DNA from 4 places in the Afipia sp. GAS231 genome. Region 1 is predicted to be linked to each of the others. Evidence: predicted binding sites of a transcription regulator. Region 1 holds the regulator's gene; each other region holds the start of a gene.
The links. Region 1 encodes PhoB, which activates phosphate uptake and scavenging genes when phosphate is short. Its sites were predicted from a motif close to TGTCATNNANCTGTCAT; they were not measured.
Positions count from the first base shown of each region.

Region 2: a site for PhoB is predicted at 2,547-2,563, ahead of BLS26_RS33390 (RNA degradosome polyphosphate kinase). Genes of this name have one in related genera too.
Region 3: a site for PhoB is predicted at 4,056-4,072, ahead of BLS26_RS12330 (Orn/Lys/Arg decarboxylase N-terminal domain-containing protein). Genes of this name have one in related genera too.
Region 4: a site for PhoB is predicted at 1,740-1,756, ahead of phnF (phosphonate metabolism transcriptional regulator PhnF). Genes of this name have one in related genera too.

Region 1 is NZ_LT629703.1:4,282,377-4,287,871, forward strand. It holds gene pstC (phosphate ABC transporter permease subunit PstC) at 1-763, shown strand, start outside; gene pstA (phosphate ABC transporter permease PstA) at 765-1,610, shown strand; gene pstB (phosphate ABC transporter ATP-binding protein PstB) at 1,607-2,434, shown strand; gene phoU (phosphate signaling complex protein PhoU) at 2,540-3,256, shown strand; gene phoB (phosphate regulon transcriptional regulator PhoB) at 3,286-3,990, shown strand; gene BLS26_RS20130 (GcrA family cell cycle regulator) at 4,267-4,776, opposite strand; gene BLS26_RS20135 (aspartate aminotransferase family protein) at 5,344-5,495, shown strand, end outside.
Region 2 is NZ_LT629703.1:7,120,387-7,125,881, reverse strand. It holds gene purM (phosphoribosylformylglycinamidine cyclo-ligase) at 1-1,053, opposite strand, end outside; gene BLS26_RS33400 (CDP-alcohol phosphatidyltransferase family protein) at 1,206-1,748, shown strand; gene BLS26_RS33395 (chromosomal replication initiator DnaA) at 1,822-2,499, shown strand; gene BLS26_RS33390 (RNA degradosome polyphosphate kinase) at 2,638-4,836, shown strand; gene ppx (exopolyphosphatase) at 4,849-5,495, shown strand, end outside.
Region 3 is NZ_LT629703.1:2,590,192-2,595,686, forward strand. It holds gene BLS26_RS12310 (GNAT family N-acetyltransferase) at 1-387, opposite strand, end outside; gene BLS26_RS12315 (3-oxoacid CoA-transferase subunit B) at 409-1,059, opposite strand; gene BLS26_RS12320 (CoA transferase subunit A) at 1,093-1,800, opposite strand; gene BLS26_RS12325 (AsmA family protein) at 2,080-4,014, shown strand; gene BLS26_RS12330 (Orn/Lys/Arg decarboxylase N-terminal domain-containing protein) at 4,117-5,495, shown strand, end outside.
Region 4 is NZ_LT629703.1:5,736,833-5,742,327, reverse strand. It holds gene BLS26_RS27245 (carbon-phosphorus lyase complex subunit PhnI) at 1-590, opposite strand, end outside; gene phnH (phosphonate C-P lyase system protein PhnH) at 593-1,201, opposite strand; gene phnG (phosphonate C-P lyase system protein PhnG) at 1,205-1,681, opposite strand; gene phnF (phosphonate metabolism transcriptional regulator PhnF) at 1,805-2,533, shown strand; gene phnE (phosphonate ABC transporter, permease protein PhnE) at 2,537-3,385, opposite strand; gene phnE (phosphonate ABC transporter, permease protein PhnE) at 3,382-4,266, opposite strand; gene phnD (phosphonate ABC transporter substrate-binding protein) at 4,350-5,282, opposite strand; gene phnC (phosphonate ABC transporter ATP-binding protein) at 5,359-5,495, opposite strand, start outside.

The sequences.
Region 1 (5,495 bases):
GGCCGATCCGCCGGTGCTCGGCGCGCTCGGACCGATCTACGGCACGCTGGTCACCTCGGTGATCGCGATGATGATCGCCATTCCCGTCGGCCTCGGCATCGCGGTGTTCCTGACCGAAATCTGTCCGCTCTGGCTGCGCCGCCCGATCGGCCTCGCCATCGAACTGCTCGCCGGCATTCCCTCGATCATCTACGGCATGTGGGGCTTCTTCGTGCTCGGCCCGTTCCTGGCCAACACGTTCCAGCCCTTCATGATCAGCATCTTCGACGGCGTTCCCGTGCTGGGCACGATCTTCGCGGGTCCCCCGTCCTATCTCTCGCTGTTCAACGCCGCGCTGATTCTGGCGATCATGGTGCTGCCGTTCATCACCTCGATCTCGGTCGACGTGTTCAAGACGGTGCCGCCGGTCCTCAAGGAAGCCGCCTATGGCGTCGGCTGCACCACCTGGGAAGTCGTCCGCAACGTCGTCATTCCCTACACGAGGGTCGGCGTCATCGGCGGTATCATGCTGGCGCTCGGCCGCGCGCTCGGCGAGACCATGGCGGTCACCTTCATCATCGGCAACTCGTTCAAGATCTCGTCCTCGATCTTCGCGCCGGGCACCACGATCTCGGCGGCGATCGCATCCGAATTCGCCGAGAGCGACGGGCTGCACCAGTCCGGCCTGATCCTGCTCGGGCTATTGCTGTTCGTGCTGACGTTCTTCGTGCTCTCGGCCGCGCGGCTGATGCTGATGCGGCTGGAAAAGAAGGCGGGGAACTGAGATGAACCCGATTTATTCCTCGCGCAAACGCTTCGACATCGTCGTCCGGGCGCTATGCGTCGGTGCCGCTCTGTTCGGCGTCACCTGGCTCGCACTGATCCTGTTCACGCTGTTCTACAACGGCCTCGCCGGCATTAATTTCGCGGTGTTCTACCAGGACACCCCGCCGCCCGGCTCGACCGAAGGCGGCCTGCGCAACGCCATCGTCGGCTCGATCATCATGACCGTGATCGGGGTCGGCATCGGCGCGCCGCTTGGCCTGTTTGCCGGGACCTATCTGGCCGAATACGGCAAGCACGACAAACTGACGTCGATCATCCGCTTCATCAACGACATCCTGCTCAGCGCGCCCTCGATCATCATCGGCCTGTTCGTCTATGGCGCCATCGTGGTTCCGATGGGCGGCTTCTCGGCCTTTGCCGGCTGTCTGGCGCTCGCCGTGATCGTCATCCCCGTGGTGGTGCGCACCACCGAGGACATGCTGGGGCTGGTGCCCAATCCGTTGCGTGAAGCCGCCTCCGCGCTCGGCCTGCCGCGTTCGCTGGTGATCCGCCGCATCGCCTACCGCGCGGCGCGCTCGGGCCTCATCACCGGCGTGCTGCTCGCCACCGCCCGCGTCGCCGGCGAAACCGCGCCGCTGCTGTTCACAGCACTGTCGAACCAGTTCTTCAGCCTCAACCTGACCAAGACGATGGCGAACCTGCCGGTGACCATCAACAACTTCGTGCAAAGCCCCTACGTCTACTGGAAACAGCTCGCCTGGAGCGGGGCTCTGCTCATCACCCTGACCGTTCTTGCCCTGAATATTGGCGCGCGCATCCTCGGCGCCGAGAGGACAGCAAAATGACCGACGTATCCGTATCATCGATGAGTGCTGCCGGCGGCCTTCCTCCCGCGGCATCGGCGCTGCCGGAAGCGCCCCCGAAGGTGACCGCGCGCGGCCTGAATTTTTACTATGGCGAACACCACGCGCTGAAGAACATCAACCTCACGCTCGGCACCAACCGCGTCACCGCCTTCATCGGCCCGTCCGGTTGCGGCAAGTCGACCTTGCTGCGGATCTTCAACCGGATGTACGATCTCTATCCGGGCCAGAAGGCCGTTGGCCAGCTGATGCTCGACCAGACCAACATTCTCGACCCCAAGCTCGATCTCAACCTGTTGCGGGCCCGCGTCGGTATGGTGTTCCAGAAGCCGACCCCGTTCCCGATGACGATTTACGAAAATATCGCCTTCGGCATCCGCCTCTATGAAAAGATCTCCAAATCCGAGATGGACGGCCGGGTCGAGAAGGCGCTGCGTGGCGGCGCGCTGTGGAACGAGGTCAAGGACAAGCTCAACGCATCCGGCCTCAGCCTGTCCGGCGGCCAGCAGCAGCGGCTCTGCATCGCCCGCACGGTCGCGGTGCGGCCCGAAGTGATCCTGTTCGACGAACCCTGCTCGGCGCTCGATCCGATCTCGACCGCCAAGGTCGAGGAACTGATCCAGGAACTGGCGGAGGACTACACCATCGCCATCGTTACCCATAATATGCAGCAGGCAGCGCGCGTCTCCGACAAGACCGCCTTCATGTATCTCGGGGAACTGATCGAATTCGACGACACCAACAGGATTTTCACCTCGCCGAGCGATCGACGAACCCAGGACTACATCACCGGCCGGTTCGGCTGAGCATGATCCGGAAAAGTGGGACCCGGTTTTCCGAAGAGATCGTGCTCAAAAGGGAAATTCAAATCATGCTCCGATCCGATCGGATCATGATTGAGGAGAGATCAAATGGCTTCTGAACATACCGCCAAGGCGTTTGACGGCGATCTGCAGGAACTCACCCGTCTCGTTGCCGAGATGGGCGGCCTTGCCGAACGCATGATCACCGAATCCGTCGATGCGCTGGTCCGCCGCGACATCGCGCTGGGCAACCGCGTCGTCACCTCCGACCTCGAGATCGACCGCCTGCAGCACATCATCGAGGAACGCGCGGTGCTGACCATCGCGCGGCGCCAGCCGATGGCGATCGACTTGCGCGAGATCGTCGGCGCGATGCGCGTCGCCACCGATCTGGAGCGGATCGGCGACCTCGCCAAGAACATGGGCAAGCGGGTCGCGGCGCTGGAGAACGATTTCCAGCCCTTGAAGCTGATCCGCGGCCTCGAGCACATGACCGATCTGGTGCAGTCGCAGGTCAAGTCGGTGCTGGACGCCTATGCCGCGCACGACCTGCCGGCGGCGATGGCGGTGTGGAAGGGCGACGAGGAAGTCGACGCCATCTGCACCTCGCTGTTCCGCGAACTCCTGACCTACATGATGGAAGATCCGCGCAACATCTCGTTCTGCATTCATTTGATGTTCTGCGCCAAGAATATCGAGCGGATCGGCGACCACGCCACTAACATTGCCGAAACCGTGTTCTACATGATCGAGGGTCAGCAGATTCTCGACAAGCGCCCGAAGGGCGACATGACGACGTTCGCCACGACAGTACCCGGTAACTGACGCGTCAGAACGATAGGGAAGCCAAATCGATGAACGCACGCATTCTGGTGGTTGAAGACGAGGAAGCGCTGACCACGCTGCTGCGCTACAACCTTGATGCCGAAGGCTACGAAGTCGAGACCGTCGGCCGCGGCGATGATGCCGATACGCGGCTGAAGGAGCGGGTGCCCGACCTGATCGTGCTCGACTGGATGCTGCCGGGCCTGTCCGGCATCGAACTGTGCCGGCGCCTGCGGGCGCGGCCGGAGACCAAGCAACTGCCGATCATCATGCTGACCGCGCGCGGCGAGGAAAGCGAGCGCGTCCGGGGCCTGGCCACCGGCGCCGACGACTACATCGTCAAGCCGTTCTCGGTGCCGGAATTGCTGGCGCGGGTAAAAGGCCTGTTGCGGCGCGCCAGCCCCGAGCGGCTCGCCACCGTGCTGACCTACGGCGATATCGAGCTCGACCGCGAGAAACGCCGCGTCGCCCGCTCCGGCCGCCAGATCGATCTCGGCCCGACCGAGTATCGCCTGCTCGAGTTCTTCCTCGAGCATCCTGGCCGCGTGTTCTCGCGCGAGCAGTTGCTGGACAGCGTCTGGGGCCGCGACATCTATATCGACGAGCGCACCGTCGACGTTCACATCGGCCGCCTGCGCAAGCTGCTCAACCCCGGCCGCGAGCAGGACCCGATCCGCACCGTGCGCGGCGCCGGCTACGCGCTGGATGATCGCTTCGCGAAGGCGGAGCCGTAGGGCTCTTGTAGGGGCAGGCGGAGCAACAAACTCCGCCGTCGTCCCGGCCTTGAGCCGGGACCCATAACCACAAAATGTAATTGTTAGAAAAGAGCTGAAGCTCCAGCTCGGCATAACCGCGATCCATCGGCGGTTATGGGTCCCGGCCCCCGTGCGCAATTGCGCACTAGGCCGGGACGACGAAGCTTCGTCATTGCGAGGAGCGTAGCGACGAAGCAATCCATCCGTCAGCGAAGCAAGTCTGGATTGCTTCGCTCCGCTCGCAATGACGGAGAATTACCTTGTCGGCTTCGGCGCCGGGCGACGGCGATCGGAGGCCGGCTGGTAGGCGACGCGCGAGTGGTGCGCGCAGTAGGGCAGGCCGGCGAGCGCCTTGCCGCCGCAGAAGAAGAAGTCCGCGGTCGAGGGATCTCCGACCGGCCAGTGGCAGGTCGCCTCGTTCAATTCCAGGAGCGTCAGCCGCTGGCTCATCGGCACGACATTGTCGAAGGCGATCGGATCCGGCTCCATCTCGACTTCGAACGCATGCGCAAGCGCGGTGTTGCCGCGCGACACCGGACGCGCCACCCGCATCATGTGCTGGGCGGGGCGGGCCTTGCGCTGGCGCGGTGCTGCCGAAGAGGGGCTCTTGGCGCGGCCGGACAGGCCGAGCCGGTGCACTTTGCCGATCACCGCGTTGCGCGTCACATTCCCGAGTTCCGCGGCGATCTGGCTGGCGGACAGGCCGCCTTCCCAGAGCTTCTTAAGCTGCTCGACGCGATCGTCGGACCATGTCAATACCGTCATCGCATTCTTCCCTTCGCTTCGCGCTGGCCTATCGGGGGCAGCGCTGGCGATGCCAAATCTCAAATATCCCTGCGGTCAGAATCCCTTAGCCCTCGCCGGGCGCGAAAGCCGTGCCCGAACGTGAACGCCGTACAAATAGACTCTTGAGATCAGAACTGCCGCACGAGATGTCGTACCCGACAGCCCAGACGCTACAATATGGCGTGACTCTGGCGCAAGAGTCCGGGGCAGCGCGTCCACATGTTCCGACATCTAGGCATTGCAATGTGAGTTTTCCACCACACCGGAAATGTACGGATTGCCTTTTCTTGCAGTGCACGAGAGCGGCTGGAGCATGATCCGGAAAAATGGACACCGGTTTTCCGAAAAGATCATGCTCAAACAAGAAGATTAACGGGCCTGCAAGCAGGCCCTACGGCATGTTGACAGCCTTGGCCGCCAGCATAGAATGCCTCTCACGTGCCGCCTCAAAAGGCGGCACGTTTTGTTTTCGGATGACTGACCACAGCCGTGAGTGCACCAATACGGGTGTTCTCTGCGGCCGGTCTCAACCCTTCAGTGATCGCCATGACCAACAGCGCCGCGTCGCATCTGCTCCCCGTTTTCGCCAGGGTCGATCTCGGCTTCGATCGCGGCGAGGGCGCGTGGCTGGTCGCCACCAACGGCGATCGCTATCTCGATTTCACCTCAGGCGTCGCGGTCAATGCGCTCGGCCATTG
Region 2 (5,495 bases), 2.8 Mb from region 1:
ACCGTTATAGACCACGCGGTGCTCACCCTCAGCCGGGATCACTTCGCCGAGCAGAGCCACGGTCTCGCCGGCTTGCGTGAAAATCTCGGTGACCGCTTCGATGGCGTCCGGCTTGACGATGGCGATCATGCCGATGCCGCAGTTGAAGGTGCGCAGCAATTCGAGTTCGGCGATGCCGCCCTGGGCCGCCAGCCACTTGAACACCGGCAAGACCGGCAGCCGCGCCAGATCGATGCCTACGCCGAGATGTTTCGGCAGCACGCGCGGAATGTTGTCGGTGAAGCCGCCGCCGGTGATGTGGGCGAGCCCCTTGACCGCACCGGTCTCGCGGATCGCGCGCAGGCATGATTTCACGTAGAGGCGGGTCGGCGCCAGCAGCGCGCCACCCAGCGTCATGACCGGCGAGAACGGCGCCGGCGCATCGAAGCCGAGACCGGAGATTTCCACGATCTTGCGTACCAGCGAGAAGCCGTTGGAATGAATGCCCGACGAGGCGAGGCCAATCACCGCATCGCCCGCGGCGATATCCGATGCCGGCAACAGCGTGCCGCGTTCGGCGGCGCCGACCGCAAAGCCGCCGAGATCGTAATCGCCGTCCTTGTAGAGCCCGGGCATTTCCGCGGTCTCGCCGCCGATCAGGGCGCAGCCGGATTCGCGACAGCCTTCGGCAATGCCAGCCACGATCGACGCCGTCGCTTCCGGATCGAGCTTGCCGCAGGCAAAATAGTCGAGGAAGAACAGCGGCTCGGCGCCCTGCACCACCAGGTCGTTGACCGACATCGCGACCAGGTCGACGCCGATGCCGCCATGCAGGCCGGTCTCGATGGCGATCTTGACCTTGGTGCCCACGCCATCGGTCGCGGCCACCAGGATCGGGTCCTTGAAGCCGGCGGCCTTGAGGTCGAACAGCCCGCCAAAGCCGCCGATTTCGGCGTCCGCGCCGGCACGCGCGGTGGCGCGCACCATCGGCTTGATCAGATCGACCAGGCGGTTGCCGGCATCGATATCGACGCCCGAATCCGCGTAAGTGAGGCCATTTTTGCGGTCGTTCATGCCCAAATTCCAGTAAGATGACGGCTGGTTACGAGGAATTCCGCGTTCCTGCAATGGCTCGCAAGCCCTGCCCGCATATACTATGTAGATAACAGCCGGACGGCCCCGCCAAGGGCCGGACCGGACAGTCCGGGAGCCGGGAAGCGACCGAGTTGAGTATTCCGAATATCATCACGCTGGGACGTATCATCCTGGTGCCAATCATCGTCTGGGCGATCGTCTCCAGTCAGATGGAAATTGCGTTCGCGATCTTTGTCATCGCCGGCGTCAGCGATGCCGTCGACGGCTTCCTCGCCAAGCGGTTCAACATGGCGAGCGAGCTCGGCGCCCTGCTCGATCCCCTGGCCGACAAGGCGCTCCTCGTATCGATCTTTGTCGCGCTCGGAATCTGGGGCGCGGTGCCGCGCTGGATCGTGATCCTGGTGGTGTCGCGCGACATCATGATCGTCACCGCCGTGATCGTGTCGTGGCTGTTCGACAAGCCGGTGCCGATGAAGCCCTCGATGGTGTCGAAGCTCAACACGGTGGCACAGGTAGCGTTCGCAGCATTGGTGCTGGCCTCGCTCGGCTTCAACTTCAAGCCGGCGCCGTACGACTGGATCCTGATGGGCTTCGTGACGGTCTTTACTTTGGTTTCGGTCTCGCTCTATCTCGTCGAGTGGGTACGGCACATGAGCACGATCGAAGCGAGATAGACGCGCTTTCTTAACGCGAACCAGTGCCCACTTCGTTCGAAAAACGCTATAGGTAGGCTTCCCGGAGACTTGCGTGGCAGTTCGCGTTCAACCCCGTCAGCTTGCTTTTGCTTTGCCGCATGCAGAGAGCCTGACCCGCGACAATTTTCTGGAAGGGCCGGCCAATGAGGCGGGCCTCGCGCTGATCGACAGCTGGCCGGACTGGCCGAACCGCGTCATGCTGCTGGTCGGACCTGAAGGTTCCGGCAAAAGCCATCTCGCCGCGATCTGGGCCGAAGAGGCCGGCGCACGCTCGACCTCGGCGCATGCGCTCAACGCCGCCGCTGTTCCCGGTGCGCTCGCCACCGGCGCGCTGGTGGTGGAAGATTTGCGGCCACAGGATTTCGACGAACGCGCGATGTTCCATCTGTTGAATCTCGCGCGCGAGGACGAGGTTTCGGTGCTGATCACCGCGCGCCTTCCGCCCATTGCGTTTGAGGTCGAACTGCGCGATCTCCGCTCCCGGCTGCGCGCGATTCCGATGGTGTCGCTGCTGCCGCCCGACGATCTCCTGTTTCGCGGCCTGATCGTCAAGTTCTGCGCCGACCGCCAGATGAGCATCGACGAGACCGTCGTGAGCTATCTGACCACGCGGCTGGAGCGGTCCTATGCCGCGGTCCGCCAGGCCATCGACCTCCTGGATACCGAAGCGCTGCGGCTGGGCCGGCCGGTAACCCGGGCGCTGGCTGCCGAATTATTGCGCAATGCCTGATCCGGCGGCGGCTACCGCCTTGACGGCGGAAGCTGGCGGAACATCAATGTCATTGAAACGTCATTCGCGTATCACATGGTTCGCGCTGACCCCGCGCTAAAGCCTTTTGCGCCCTCGGCTGAGATGGATCGAAGCTTCATGGAATCGGCACAAGTTATTGAAATAAAAGAAAAAGAGGCCAGCGCCGAGGCTCCTCCTGCGATCGCGACCAGCCCCGAGCGATTCATTAACCGCGAACTGTCCTGGCTGCATTTCAACCGCCGGGTGCTCGAGGAAGCCGTCAATCCAGGCCACCCCGTGCTGGAGCGGGTCCGGTTCCTGTCGATTTCCGCCAATAACCTTGATGAGTTCTTCATGGTTCGCGTCGCCGGCATCAAGGCGCAGGTCCGCGAAGGCATCGCCGAACGCAGCCCCGACGGGCTCACGCCGTCCGAACAGCTCGTCGCCATCAACAAGACCGTTTCCGAACTCGCCTCCGATCAGCAGGCGATCTGGAGCAACCTGCGCCCCACACTGTCCGAGCATGGCATCGTGCTCGTTGACGGCCACGACGTCACCAAGACGGAACGGAGCTGGATCGAGGATCACTTTCTCCGCAACATCTTCCCGCTGCTGACGCCGCTGGCGATCGATCCGGCGCACCCCTTCCCGTTCATCCCGAGCCTCGGCTTCACCATTGCGCTGCATCTGGCGCGGGTCTCTGACGGCAAGCCGATGAACGCGCTGATCCGCATGCCCGGCAAGATCGATCGCTTCATCCGCATGCCCGCGGGCAAGGACGGCGCGGTGCGGCTGATCACGCTGGAACAGGCTACCGGCCTGTTCATCGGCCGCCTGTTCCCCGGCTACACCGTCAAGGGCCAGGGCGCGTTCCGTGTCATCCGCGATTCCGAACTGGAAATCGAGGAAGAGGCCGAGGATCTGGTCCGCCTGTTCGAGACCGCGCTGAAGCGCCGCCGCCGCGGATCGGTGATCCGGCTCGAGATCGAGGCCAAGATGCCGGAAGAGCTGCGCGCCTTCGTGCAGCGCGCGCTGTCCACCGCCGACGACGAGATCTTCCTGGTCGACGGCGTGCTGGCGATGAACGAGCTGTCGCAATTGACCCGCATCGACCGCCCGGATCTCGAATTCGTGCCCTACGTGCCGCGCCACCCCGAACGCGTCCGCGATCATGGCGGCGACATCTTTGCAGCAATCCGGCAGAAGGACCTGATCGTCCATCACCCCTACGAATCCTTCGACGTCGTCGTCCAGTTCCTGCAGCAGGCCGCGCGCGACCCCGATGTCGTCGCCATCAAGCAGACGCTGTACCGCACGTCCAACAATTCGCCGATCGTGCGCGCGCTGGCGGAGGCCGCCGAGGCCGGCAAGTCGGTGACCGCGCTGATCGAGCTCAAGGCCCGCTTCGACGAGGAAGCCAATATCCGCTGGGCGCGCGACCTCGAACGCGCCGGCGTGCAGGTGGTGTACGGCTTCATCGAACTGAAGACCCACGCCAAGCTGTCGATGGTGGTGCGCCGCGAGGGCGGCAATCTCGCCACCTATGTCCACACCGGCACCGGCAACTATCACCCGGTGACGGCGCGCATCTATACCGATCTGTCCTACTTCACCTCAGACCCCACGATCGGCCGCGATGCGGCGCGGGTGTTCAACTACATCACCGGCTACGCCGAACCGAGCGACATCGAGAAGATGGCGGTGTCGCCGCTGACGCTGCGCAAGCGGATCATCGAGCACATCAAGGGCGAGACCAATCACGCCAAGCACGGCAAGCCCGCCGCGATCTGGATGAAGATGAACTCGCTGGTCGACCCCGATGTCATCGACGCGCTGTACGAGGCCTCGCAGGGTGGCGTGTCGATCGAACTGGTGGTGCGCGGCATCTGCTGCCTGCGGCCGGGCATTGCCGGACTGTCCGACAACATCCGGGTCAAATCGATCATCGGCCGCTTTCTCGAACACGGCCGAATCTACTGCTTTGGTATGGGTCAGGGCCTGCCGAGCACCAAAGCGGCTGTGTATATCTCGTCGGCCGACATGATGCCGCGCAACCTCGACCGCCGCGTCGAAATCCTCTGTCCGCTGCAAAATCCCACGGTGCATCAGCAGGTTCTCGAACAGATCATGGTCGCTAACCTGAAGGATACCGAGCAGAGCTGGCAATTGTTGCCCGATGGGTCTTCAACGCGTATGAAGGCCGCGAAAGGCGAAGAGCCGTTCAATCTGCACAATTACTTCATGACCAATCCGAGTCTGTCAGGCCGTGGAAAGTCTCTCAAGGAATCTTCGCCGCGCCGCCTCACCCGTCGGAACGAGCGTCAGCAATCGACATAACGGAGCGCGGCTGTGAAGCGGCCGCGCAAACGCACCTCCAGCGTCGCTGTCATCGACATCGGTTCGAACTCGGTTCGTCTCGTTGTCTATGAGCGGATGGCGCGCAGCCTTGTCACGATCTTCAACGAGAAGGCGCTGTGCGGGCTCGGCCGCGAGGTCCAGAGCACCGGCCTGCTGGCGGCAGACGCCGTCGCCAAGGCGCTGACGGCGCTGCGGCGATTTCGGGCGCTGTGCCGGATACAGCAGGTCGGCCGCGTCTACGCGATCGCCACCGCGGCTTGCCGCGACGCCGAGAACGGTGCCGACTTCATCGCCAAGGCCGAACGGATCTGCGGCGCGAAGATCGAGATTCTGTCCGGCCCGCGCGAAGCCAAGCTGTCCGCGCTCGGCGTCATCTCCGGCATTCACAATCCCGACGGCATCGTCGGCGACCTCGGCGGCGGCTCGCTGGAGCTGATCGACGTCCGCGGCAACCGCGTCCGCAGCGGCGTGACCTTGCCGCTCGGAAGCCTCGCGCTGCAGGATCTCGCCGACAAATCACTCAAGCGCGCCGAGCGCATCGTCAGGACTGAGCTCACCGACGTGGCGCAGCTCAAAGCCGGTCGCGGACGCACCTTCTATGCGGTCGGCGGCACCTGGCGCGCGCTGGCGCGTATCCA
Region 3 (5,495 bases), 1.7 Mb from region 1:
CCATTCGCCTTCGCCGCCCTGCACCCAGCAATTCGAAGAATACGCGCCGCGCCGGAATATCGCCGCCAGTTCGGATTCGTTCAGGCCGACCTGCCCCGCCACCTCAGTGATGGCCGCTCGCACGGCAACGCCGATCCCGGCCGCCGGCAGCGCACAGAGCGACGCGGCGGGCTCGCCGTCGACTTCGGCGACGAGGAAATGCGACACGTGCCACCACGATCGCTGTCGCGCGGTTGCGATCCGCTCGACAAAGGCCAGGCACTGCGGCTCGGGCCAGCCGAGCGCGACATCGAACCAGCCGCGCGGCTTCGGGCCGCGCTGCGACGACAGGATGTTGCGGGCAATAAAACCGGCGTCTTCGGCGCGCGCGGGGCGTATCGTCGGCAACGATCGCCCCCTCGAAAGCCCTTACGCGTTCTTCAGCGCCACCCGAAACTCGGCTTCGGTCTTGGACTTGACCTCGTCGAGCGTAACGCCGTCGGCGAGCTCGATCAGCGCCATGCCATCCTTGCCGTGCTTGTCGATGGTGAAGACGGCCAAGTCCGTCACCACCATGTCGACGACCTTCTCGCCGGTCAGCGGCAGGTTGCACTTCTTCAAAAGCTTGGCGCCGTCCTTGGCGGAATGCTCCATGACGACGACGACGCGCTTGACGCCGGCGACGAGATCCATCGCGCCGCCCATGCCCTTGACCATCTTGCCGGGGATCATCCAGTTGGCGAGGTCGCCGTTCTGCGCGACCTGCATCGCGCCGAGGATCGACAGGTCGATATGGCCGCCGCGCACCATGGCGAAGGATTCGGCCGAGGAGAAATAGCTGGTGTCGGGCAGTTCAGAGACCGTCTGCTTGCCGGCGTTGATCAGGTCGGCGTCAACTTCGTCCTCATACGGGAACGGTCCCATGCCGAGCATGCCGTTCTCGCTCTGCAAGGAGACGTCGATGCCATCAGGGATGTAGTTCGAGACCAGCGTCGGGATGCCGATGCCGAGATTGACGTAATAACCGTCGCGCAATTCCTTGGCGGCACGAGCGGCCATCTGTTCACGGGTCCAGGCCATGAGGCTCTCCTGCTTATGGTTTTGCGTTGATGCTTAAGCCGCGGGGCGCGGACGGGTGTTGCGGAATTCGATGCGCTTCTTGCCGGTGCCGACGTCGACGATGCGTTGGACGAAAATGCCTGATGTATGGATGTGGTCCGGATCGATCTCGCCGGCCGGCACCAGGTGCTCGACCTCGGCGATGGTGACCTTGGCGGCGGTCGCCATCATCGGATTAAAATTGCGCGCGGTCTTGCGGTAGACGAGGTTGCCGGCGGTGTCGCCCTTCCAGGCATGCACGATTGCGAGGTCGGCGAACAAGCCGCGCTCCATGATGTATTTCTCGCCGTCGAATTCCTTCACTTCCTTGCCTTCGGCGATCAGCGTGCCAACCCCGGTCTTGGTGTAGAAGGCCGGGATGCCGGCGCCGCCGGCGCGGATGCGCTCGGCCAAAGTGCCCTGCGGATTGAATTCGAGTTCCAGTTCGCCGGCGAGGTATTGCTGTGCGAACAGCTTGTTCTCGCCGACATAGGACGAGATCATCTTCTTGATCTGCCGCGTTTCCAAAAGCCGGCTGAGGCCAATGCCGTCGACGCCCGCGTTGTTGGAGATGACCGTCAGGCCCTTGACCCCGGAATCGCGGATCGCGTCCGATAGGGTCTCGGCAATGCCGCACAGGCCGAAACCGCCCGACATGATCGTCATGCCGTCCTTGAGGACGCCGTCGAGTGCCGATTTGGCGTCGGGGTAAACCTTTTTCATGGAAATATGACCTGATGGAGGGGCGGCCTGAGGCCCGCGTTGATCCCGGGATTATTAGGCGAATTCTTCTTAGGCCGTCAATGACGGGGGATTTTGGCCTCAAGGCCTTGCCCCGGGCACCGGGATGGCCTTGAAGATGGCCTTGAAAGCGTCAAGAAAAGCCTTCAAGTTGTGTGGGTTGGCACGGGCACTCACGGATGCGCCACCTGCCCTCATCAACCCTGACCTCGATACCGCAAGCCCGCTTCGGTTTAATCAGACCCGGATATGTCATTGACGATGGCCCAAGGAATGAAGCGCCTCGCGATGCCGATTGCGGCGTTGCTCGGCGTCGCCATGATCGGCCTGCTCGGGACGTCGTGGTTCCTGAACCGGGACGCGTTGCGCCAGGCGGTCGAGGCGCAGATCCGCGCCGTCACCGGGCTCGACCTCGTCGTCAACGGCGCGATCGACGTGTCGGTCTTTCCCGGCAGCTATGTTTCGTTCCACGACGTCGGGCTGAAGGGCGGCGGCACCACCGACCCGGCGCTGCGGGTCGACGTGCTGACCGCGAATTTGCGGCTGCTGCCGTTGTTGCTGCGGCGTTTCGAGATCGCCGACGTCATGATGTTGCGGCCGCTGATCCGCGTCGTCAGGGACGGCAACGGCGAAAGCAACTGGACCCCGTTTGTCGAGACCATTGCGCGCACCATGACGCCCGGCGCCGAGAACCAGGTGTCGTTCTCCGAGATCCGAATCCAGGACGGCATGCTCAACTACGAGGACGCCACCAACCACGTTTCCGAACAGCTCGGCGATATCGACCTGTCGCTGGCCTGGCCGTCGATCTCGCGCTCCTTTGCCGCGACCGGGCAATTCGACTGGCGCGGCGAGCGCGTCGACGGCTCGATCAGCGCCGCCGACTTCGTCGCGATGCTGTCGGGCGACCGCTCCGGCCTGAAGGCGCGGCTGGCCTCGGCGCCGCTGAAGCTTGCGTTCGACGGCATGGTGGCCAATCGCACCAGCTTGATGATGGAAGGCACCGTCACCATCGACAGCCTCTCCTTGCGCAATGCGCTGCGCTGGATGGGACAGTCGGTGCCCGGCGGCGGCGGGTTCGGCCGTTTTGCGCTGAAGGCCCGCGCCAATGTCGTCGGCGCCTCGGTCGCCCTCACCAATGTAAACGTCGAACTCGACGGCAACGTTGCCGAGGGCGTCATGACGGTCGCCAACAACGGGCGCCAGACGCTGCAGGCGACGCTGGCCGCCGGCGCGCTCGATTTCACGCCTTATATCTCCACCTTCCGCCTGCTTGCCAGCGGCGCCCGCGACTGGAATCGGCAACTGTTCGACCTCAACGCGCTGTCCTCGACCGACCTCGATATGCGGCTGTCGGCCGCCAAAGTGACGGTCGGGCCGACCAAGCTCGGCCGCACCGCGTTCGGCGCCAACCTGCGCGGCGGCGCGCTGGCGCTCTCGGTCGGCGAGGCGCAGGTCTATGGCGGCATCGCCAAGGGCTCGTTCGGCATCGCGCGCTCGGACGCGATCGCCGACGTCAAGGCCCAGTTCCAGTTCACCGACGTCGACCTGCAGGCCTGCGCCAGCGAACTGTTCGGCATCAACAAACTGTCCGGCCGCGGCAACCTCAATGTCTCGTTGGTGGCATCGGGCGCGAGCCCGTTCGGCCTCGCCTCCTCGATCGACGGCAGCGCGACGCTGACCGGCCATGACGGCGCCATCGCAGGCTTCAATGTCGAACAGCTGCTGAAACGCCTGGAACGCCGGCCGCTGTCCGGCGGCGGCAATTTCCGCTCGGGCTCGACGCCCTATGACAATCTCACCGTTTCGGTGAAGTTCAACGACGGTGTCGCCGTCGCCGAAGACATCCGCCTCGAAAGTGCGGCCACGCGCCTGACCCTGACCGGCACCGCCTCGGTGCCGACGCGCGAATACGACCTCAAGGGCGTTGCCAGCCTGACCTCGGCGCCAAATGGCCCGCCCGGCTTCGACCTGCCGTTCGTGGTGCAGGGCCCGTGGGACGATCCGCTGGTATTTCCCGATCCGGAAAGCCTGATCCGGCGCTCGCCGGGTGCGGCGCAGTTGCTCGACTCGATCAAGGACAGCAAGGCCCGCGACGCCGTGAAATCGGTGATCGAACGGTTTACCGGCGGTGGCGCAAGGCCGGCCGCGCCGGCTGCGGCACCGGCCGCTGCGGATAGCGGCAAGACCAACTGAGAGCAAAAGGTTTTCCCGCCAGAATGTCTGCCAGCGGGCCCCGTCACCCAATTGTCATGTAACGCAGCGACAGAGATGCACTGAAAAACATTTGGTGCATGCATGGACTACTTTCGACGCTTTACCTTCCTGTTCGCAATGCCGACGTTCGACGCCGACGATCTCGAAGGCGTCCGCCTCAATCAGATCGTCGATGAGATCGAGCGCTCCGGCTTCGAGGTCGTGAAGGCGCGCAAGCTCGAAGACGCCGAGATCGCGGTCCAGACCGACGCCGCCATCGGCTGCATGGTGGTCGATTGGGGCAAGAAAGGCCTGGAAGGCAAGACCGCGGCGCTGATCAACCTGATGCGCCGCCGCGGCCTCGACTTCCCGATCATCCTTCTGATCCGCCGCAAGCGGTTCGAGGACGTGCCGGTCGAGGTGCTCGACTTCATCGACGGCTATGTGTTCCTGTCCGAGGAAACCCCGCCCTTCATCGCCAAGAATCTCGTCAGCCGCCTGAAGCAGTATGCCGAGACGCTGAAGACGCCGTTCTTCGGGGCGCTGGTCGATTATGCCGAGGAAGGCAACCAGCTATGGACCTGTCCGGGCCACAATGGCGGCGTGTTCTACAGCCGCAGTCCGATCGGCCGGGTGTTCATGGAGCACCTCGGCGAGGCGGTGTTCCGCGACGACATCGACAACTCAGTGCTCGATCTCGGCGACCTCCTGACCCATGAAGGCCCGGCGCTACAGGCCCAGAAGGAAGCCGCGCAGATTTTTGGCGCGGAAAAAACCTATTTCGTGCTCAACGGCACCTCGACCTCCAACAAGGTCGCGCTGTCGGCGCTGGTGACCGATGGCGACCTCGTGCTGTTCGATCGCAACAACCACAAGGCCGCGCTGCACGGCGCGTTGATGATCAGCGGCGGCGTTCCGGTCTACGTTCCGACGGTGCGCAATCCCTGGGGCCTGATCGGCCCGATGAACTGGCAGGCGTTTGAGGAAGACGCCCTGCGCGAACGCATCCGCACCAACCCGCTCGTCACGGATCCCGAAGCGTGGCGCCGGCCGCGCCCGTTCCGGGTCGCCGTGGTCGAACAATGCACCTATGACGGCACCATCTACTCGGCCGAGATGATCATCAAGCGCATCGGCCATCTCTGCGATTACATCCTGTTCGACGAAGCCTGGGCCGGCTTCATGAAGTTCCATCCGCTCTATGCCGGCCGCTTTGCCATGGGGCTCGCCGAATTGGGGCCGGACTCGCCCGGCATCATCGCCACCCAGTCGACCCACAAGCAGCTGGCGAGCTTTTCGCAGGCGTCGCAGATCCACATGAAGGATCGCCATATCCGCGGCCAGAAGCGGCGGGTCGAGCATCGGCGCTTCAACGAGAGCTTCATGCAGCACGCCTCCACCTCGCCGTTCTATCCGCTGTTCGCCTCGCTCGACGTCGGCGCCCAGATGATGAAGGGACGTTCCGGCGAAGTGTTGTGGGA
Region 4 (5,495 bases), 1.5 Mb from region 1:
TTTTGCAGGCGCAGATCGCGGTCGGCCGGAAAATTCAGCGGCTCCCGCGTCAGGTCGCCGACGGGTTTGTCGGCGCCTGCCTCGGGCGATGTCTCGATCAGGCCGTCGCGGCCGAGAATGTCGGTCACGCGTGGTGTCGCCGCGGTCGATGCTTCGCCGGTGGCCGGTTCTTCCGGCGTAAATCCTTCGGCGAGTTGCGGATCCAGCAGGCGATGGGTGTAATCGAAGGTGGGGCCGAGAATTTGCCCGCCCGGGATGTCCTTGAAGGTCGAGGAAATCCGGCGACGCACTTGCATCGCGCCGGTATCGACCGGCTCGGTGGCGCCGAAGCGCGGCAGGGTGGCGCGGAAGGCACGCACCAGAAAGATCGCCTCGATCATGTCGCCGCGCGCCTGTTTCATGGCCAGCGCGGCCAGTTCGCGGTCGTACAGCGAGCCTTCGGTCATGACGCGATCGACACCGAGCGAAAGCTGCCCCGAGATCTGGTCCAATGACAGTTCGGGAACGTCGCGGTCGCCACGCCGCTCATGCGCCAGCAGGCGATGGGCGTTTTCGATGGCGCGCTCGCCGCCCTTGACGGCTACATACATCGTCAGTCTCCCTTCGCAACAAGCCGCGTCGTGCGCGGTATCGCGACAATGGCGTCGTCATGAACCAGCACGACGTCGATGCCGCGAGGAAACAGCGCGGAATTGACCGCGAGCCGTTCGAACAGGTCGTGCGGCTCGATCCCGGCTCGCAGGGTTGCGGTGCCGTCGATGCCGGGACCGCGCAATTCGAAAACAGTACCGTGCGCCAGGCTTTCGACCTGCAGAATCAGCGTCGTCGCGCGGTCCGGATATTCATTGCTGCCGAACGCGAAGCGATCGAGCGGCGGCAGGTTTGCGGGATCGCCGATCAGCGCGAAGCTCGCGATCGACGAATCCGCAATGACAGGCGCGCTGGTATGGAACTTGAGCCATTTGGAAACATCAGGAGTTTCCGACATCGCCGAATCCAGCCAAATCGGCGTGTCGTGGTCGAACAGGGTCAGCGCGATGGCCGCAGAGCCGCGCATCATCGCGTCTGGTGTACCGGCGGTAGCGGCGATACGCTGGACGCTGCCGGGGCGCGCCATCGCATCCATGACTGAGCGGAAGGTCGATTGCGCCGACAACACCTTGTCGGCAAATCCTGCGGGCAGTTCTGCAACCGTTGTCATGTCTCAGCCTTCCCCGCGCACCAGCGTGTAGAAATCGACCCGCGTCGCCGCGGCCTCGGCGGCCTTCTGGTTCCGCACTGCGATCATCGCCGCGCGCAGCGGCGCAATCACTTTGGTTTCCACGATTTCAGCGAATTCAGCCGACTGCACCATGGCATCGCACAGCGCGACCATCTGCGCCTTGTGCCGGTCGCGGCCGAGCGTGTAGCCGAAGCCGACTTCGCCGGTCGAAAGCCGCACCGCCGCGCGCGACACCGTGGCTTCGCCGAGGTTGAACGCCGCGCCGTCGCCGCCGACGCGGCCGCGCACCATCACGAGGCCGTTCTCGGGCTCGCGTAAATTCTCGTGCACCGGCGATGCGATGGCGCCGAGACGATCCAGGATCTCGGCCGCGTCAATGTGCGCCAGCACCGCCATGGCGGCCTTGCGGCGCGCCTGCCCTGCGCTTTCGTGCTTCTGATTTTCGTCGCTTGCCATCATGTCGGCCTTGCCGGACTTAAGTTGTCTATGATACTAGACAACTCGATAATGGAATGCCATGACTGTTTCGTGACGACAAGGTAATTTTTTCCCGATGGAACACTTCGCGCCACTGACCGCAACATGAGCATGCAGGACACGGCTTCGGGCGTGGCGCTGTGGCGGCAAGTTGCCGACGGCATCGAGCGCGGCATCGCCGACGGCCGCTTTGCCGCCGGCGAAAAGCTGCCGGGCGAGATGGAGATCGCCGAAACCTACCGGGTCAACCGCCACACCGTGCGCCGCGCGCTGGCAACGCTGGCGGAACGCGGGCTGGTGCGGGCCGAACGTGGCAGCGGCACTTATGTCGAGGTCCGACGCCTCGCTTATCCGCTGCGCTCACGGACGCGGTTCTCCGAGATCGTCGGCGCCGGCGGCCAGGAGCCGCGCGGCCAGTTGATCGACGCCTCCGACGACGTCGCGACGCGGGAACTCGCGCGGGAACTGGGTTTGAAGACCGGCGCACCGCTGATCCGGATCGAATCGATCAGGTCCGCCGACCGCACGCCGATCTGCGTCAGCACCACCTGGCTTTCCGCCGAACGTTTCCCCGACGCCGGAAAAGTCTTCGCCAACCTGCGCTCGATGACCAAGCTGCTGGCGCATTACGGCGTTCGCGACTACCGGCGGTCGTCGACCAGGATCACCGCCGGGATCGTCGAGGCCACCGATGCCGCACGATTGGACCTCACGCTCGGACGCCCGATCCTCGTGGTCGACAGCACCGACGTCGACACCGAAGGAAGGCCGCTGGTGACAAAGCGCTCGCGCTTCGCCGCCGAGCGTGTCGAGTTTTTGGTGGAGAATAGTTGAGGGCTACGTCACCGCGCGCTGGCCGATGATGGCGAAGCGCAATTTGGTGGAAATCCAGTCGATTGCGGCGACCGCGACCAGGATCATCAGGATCAGGAACGAGACCTTCTGCCATTCCAGCACGCGGATCTGCTCGGCGAGCTGCAGGCCGATGCCGCCGGCGCCGACGATGCCGATGATGGTGGCCGAGCGGGTGTTCGATTCGATGAAATACAGCACCTGCCCCGCGATCACGGGCAGCACCTGCGGCATCAGGCCGAAGCGTATCTCGTGCAGCGCGTTGCCGCCGGAGGCCCGGATGCCCTCGACCTGCTTCTTGTCGGCGGCCTCGATGGCTTCGGAAAACAATTTGCCGAACGCGCCGAAATCCGACACCGCGATTGCCAGCACGCCGGCGAACGGGCCGAGGCCGACGACATTGATCCAGACCAGCGCCCAGATCAGCGTGTCGACGCCGCGGATCGAGTCCAGAAAACGCCGCACCGGAAAGCGGATGAAATTGGAGGGAACGATGTTGCGCGCCGCCAGCAGGCTGACCGGTAATGCCATGATGGCGGCGAGCGTGGTCCCGAGCAGCGCAATCGAGAGGGTTTCGCCCAGCGCAGAAAGATAGAGCGGCAGCGACGATCCGGGATCGGGCGGGATCATCATCAGCGTGATCCAGCCGAGCTGGTGTAGCCCGTTGAACAGTTTCGTCGGCGAAAACTCCAGATCGACCAGCCCGAAGACGAAGATGGCGAAAGCGCCAGCGATCATCGCCGGCATCGCCAGCCGGGCAGAAGCCGGTCGATCGAAAACATCAGGGTATTTCGCCCGCAACCGTTGGCGGTCCGGCTTCGGCAACTGGCTCATGACCGGGCATCCTTGCCGAACAGCCGGCCGCGCAGCCAGCCGGTGCCGATGTCGATGATGAAGACGGTCGCGATGATGGTCACGAGGATCGCGCTGACATCGGAGTAATAGAATTTTCGGATCGCGACCACGAGCTCCTGGCCGATGCCGCCGGCGCCGACGAAGCCCATCACCGATGCCTCGCGGACGTTGATCTCGAAGCGCAGCAACGCATAGCTGGCATAGCCCGCCGACACCTGCGGCAACACGGCAAAGCGCATGCAGGACAGCCAGCTCGCGCCGGTCGAGCGCACGCCTTCGACCGGTTTCATGTCGGCGTTTTCAACGATCTCCGAGAACAGCTTTCCAAGCGCCCCTGTGGAGTGGATCGCAATCGCCAGCACGCCCGCCATCGGGCCGAGGCCGAAGGCGATGACAAAGATCAGCGCGAATACGATGCCGGGAACGGTGCGGGCGAATTCCAAGAGACGCCGCACCGTGAAGCGCAGCCACGGCCCCGGCGAGGTGTTTTGCGCAGCGAAGAAGTTCAGCGCGAACGCCAGCACCGCACCCATCAGGGTGCCGACATAGCTGATCAGGATGGTTTCGCCGAGCAGCCGGAGCCATTTGTGCCAGCCCCAGAACCATTCCGCCGGGTTAGTCCAGACCCTGGTGCCGTCTTCCAGCGTGAAGATCCGGTCGAAATAGCTGAGGAAGTTTCCGAAGAACTTGAAGAACGTGCGCAGGTTTACTTCAGCGCCGACGGCCGCGACGACCAGCGCGGCAAAGAAGACCGCTGCCGCCACCGTCAACCGAAGCCGCTTGCGGGCGACGGCCTTGCGATAGGCCTCGCTCAAGGCAGCCAGTTGCGGCGCTGGAAGGATGGATACGGCGGTCGCCATCGAGGCTCGCTACTCCGGTTGGAAATCAGGACGGAAAAAGGCCGGGTCGCTGCGACCCGGCCTGTACACGCTCCGCCGAACGATCAGGACGCCTTCTTGCGAAGATTGTCCACGAACTTGATCAACTCGATGGTCTTGTCGTAGTCGGCGTTCGTGATCGGCTGCCAGGGCAGGTTCTTGCCGTCTGACAGCTTCTTGAAGCCTTCGCTGTCCTTTTCTGCCATCTCGAGGAACGCCTTCTTGATCGCGGCCTTCATGTCGTCGGGCAGGTCGCTGAGATAGGCATAGGGCGAGTTGATGATGAGGTCGGACTTCACGATGATGCGGAAGTCTTCCTTCTTCAACGACGTTCCGTCGCTCGACTTGACCATGTTCTTGTTGAGCATGCGGGTCAGGTTCGAATCGTTGTCAGCGTTCCACCAGTTGGCGGCGACGTCGACGGTGCCCTGCGCCAGCGCCAGCACCGCATTCTCGTGGCTACCCGTGAAGATAACCTTGGAGAAGAACGCATCCGGGTCGATGCCGACCTGGTTCAGCTTGAAGCGCGGCATGTTGTTGCCGGAGGTCGAGTTCGGGTCGACCAGCCCGAGATTCTTGCCCTTCAAATCTTCGATCTTCTGGTATGGGCTGTTGGCGCGCACGTAGAACACCGAATAGTAGCCCTTGGAGCCGTCGGCATTGACGTCGATCACGAACGCGTCGGTCTTGACACCGGTCACGCGCGCCCGGGCGAAGGAAGCCGGGCCGTAATAGCCGATATGGATGTTGCCGGCTCGCTGGCCTTCGATAACAGCGGCATAGTCGTTGGCGACGCGCAGATTGACCTTGATGCCGAGTTCTTTCGACAAGTAGTTTACCAAGGGCGTGTAACGCTCGGTGACTCCAGAACCGTTCTCCGCCGGGATCACCGCGAAGGTGATTTCCGGATATTTCGCTTTCCAGTCCTCGGCGAATGCGCCGGATGCGGAGAACGCCAGCGCGGCGGCGCCGGCAAGAACGATGCGACGATTGATCATGATATGCCCTCTTGTTGTAGATGCGCCTATCGGCCGGTGCAGGTTCGCAACGGCCGCCTGTACAGAAAAAGGAAACTCAGGCCGCGGCGGCGGTGCCGAGCGCGGGAACGCCTGAAACTTCGGGAGCCGCGACCGGCGCACCGCCCATGACGTCATTGGCTTCGAGATCGTAGAGCTCGCGCGCGATAAGGTCGGTCAGAACAGCCGGCGCGC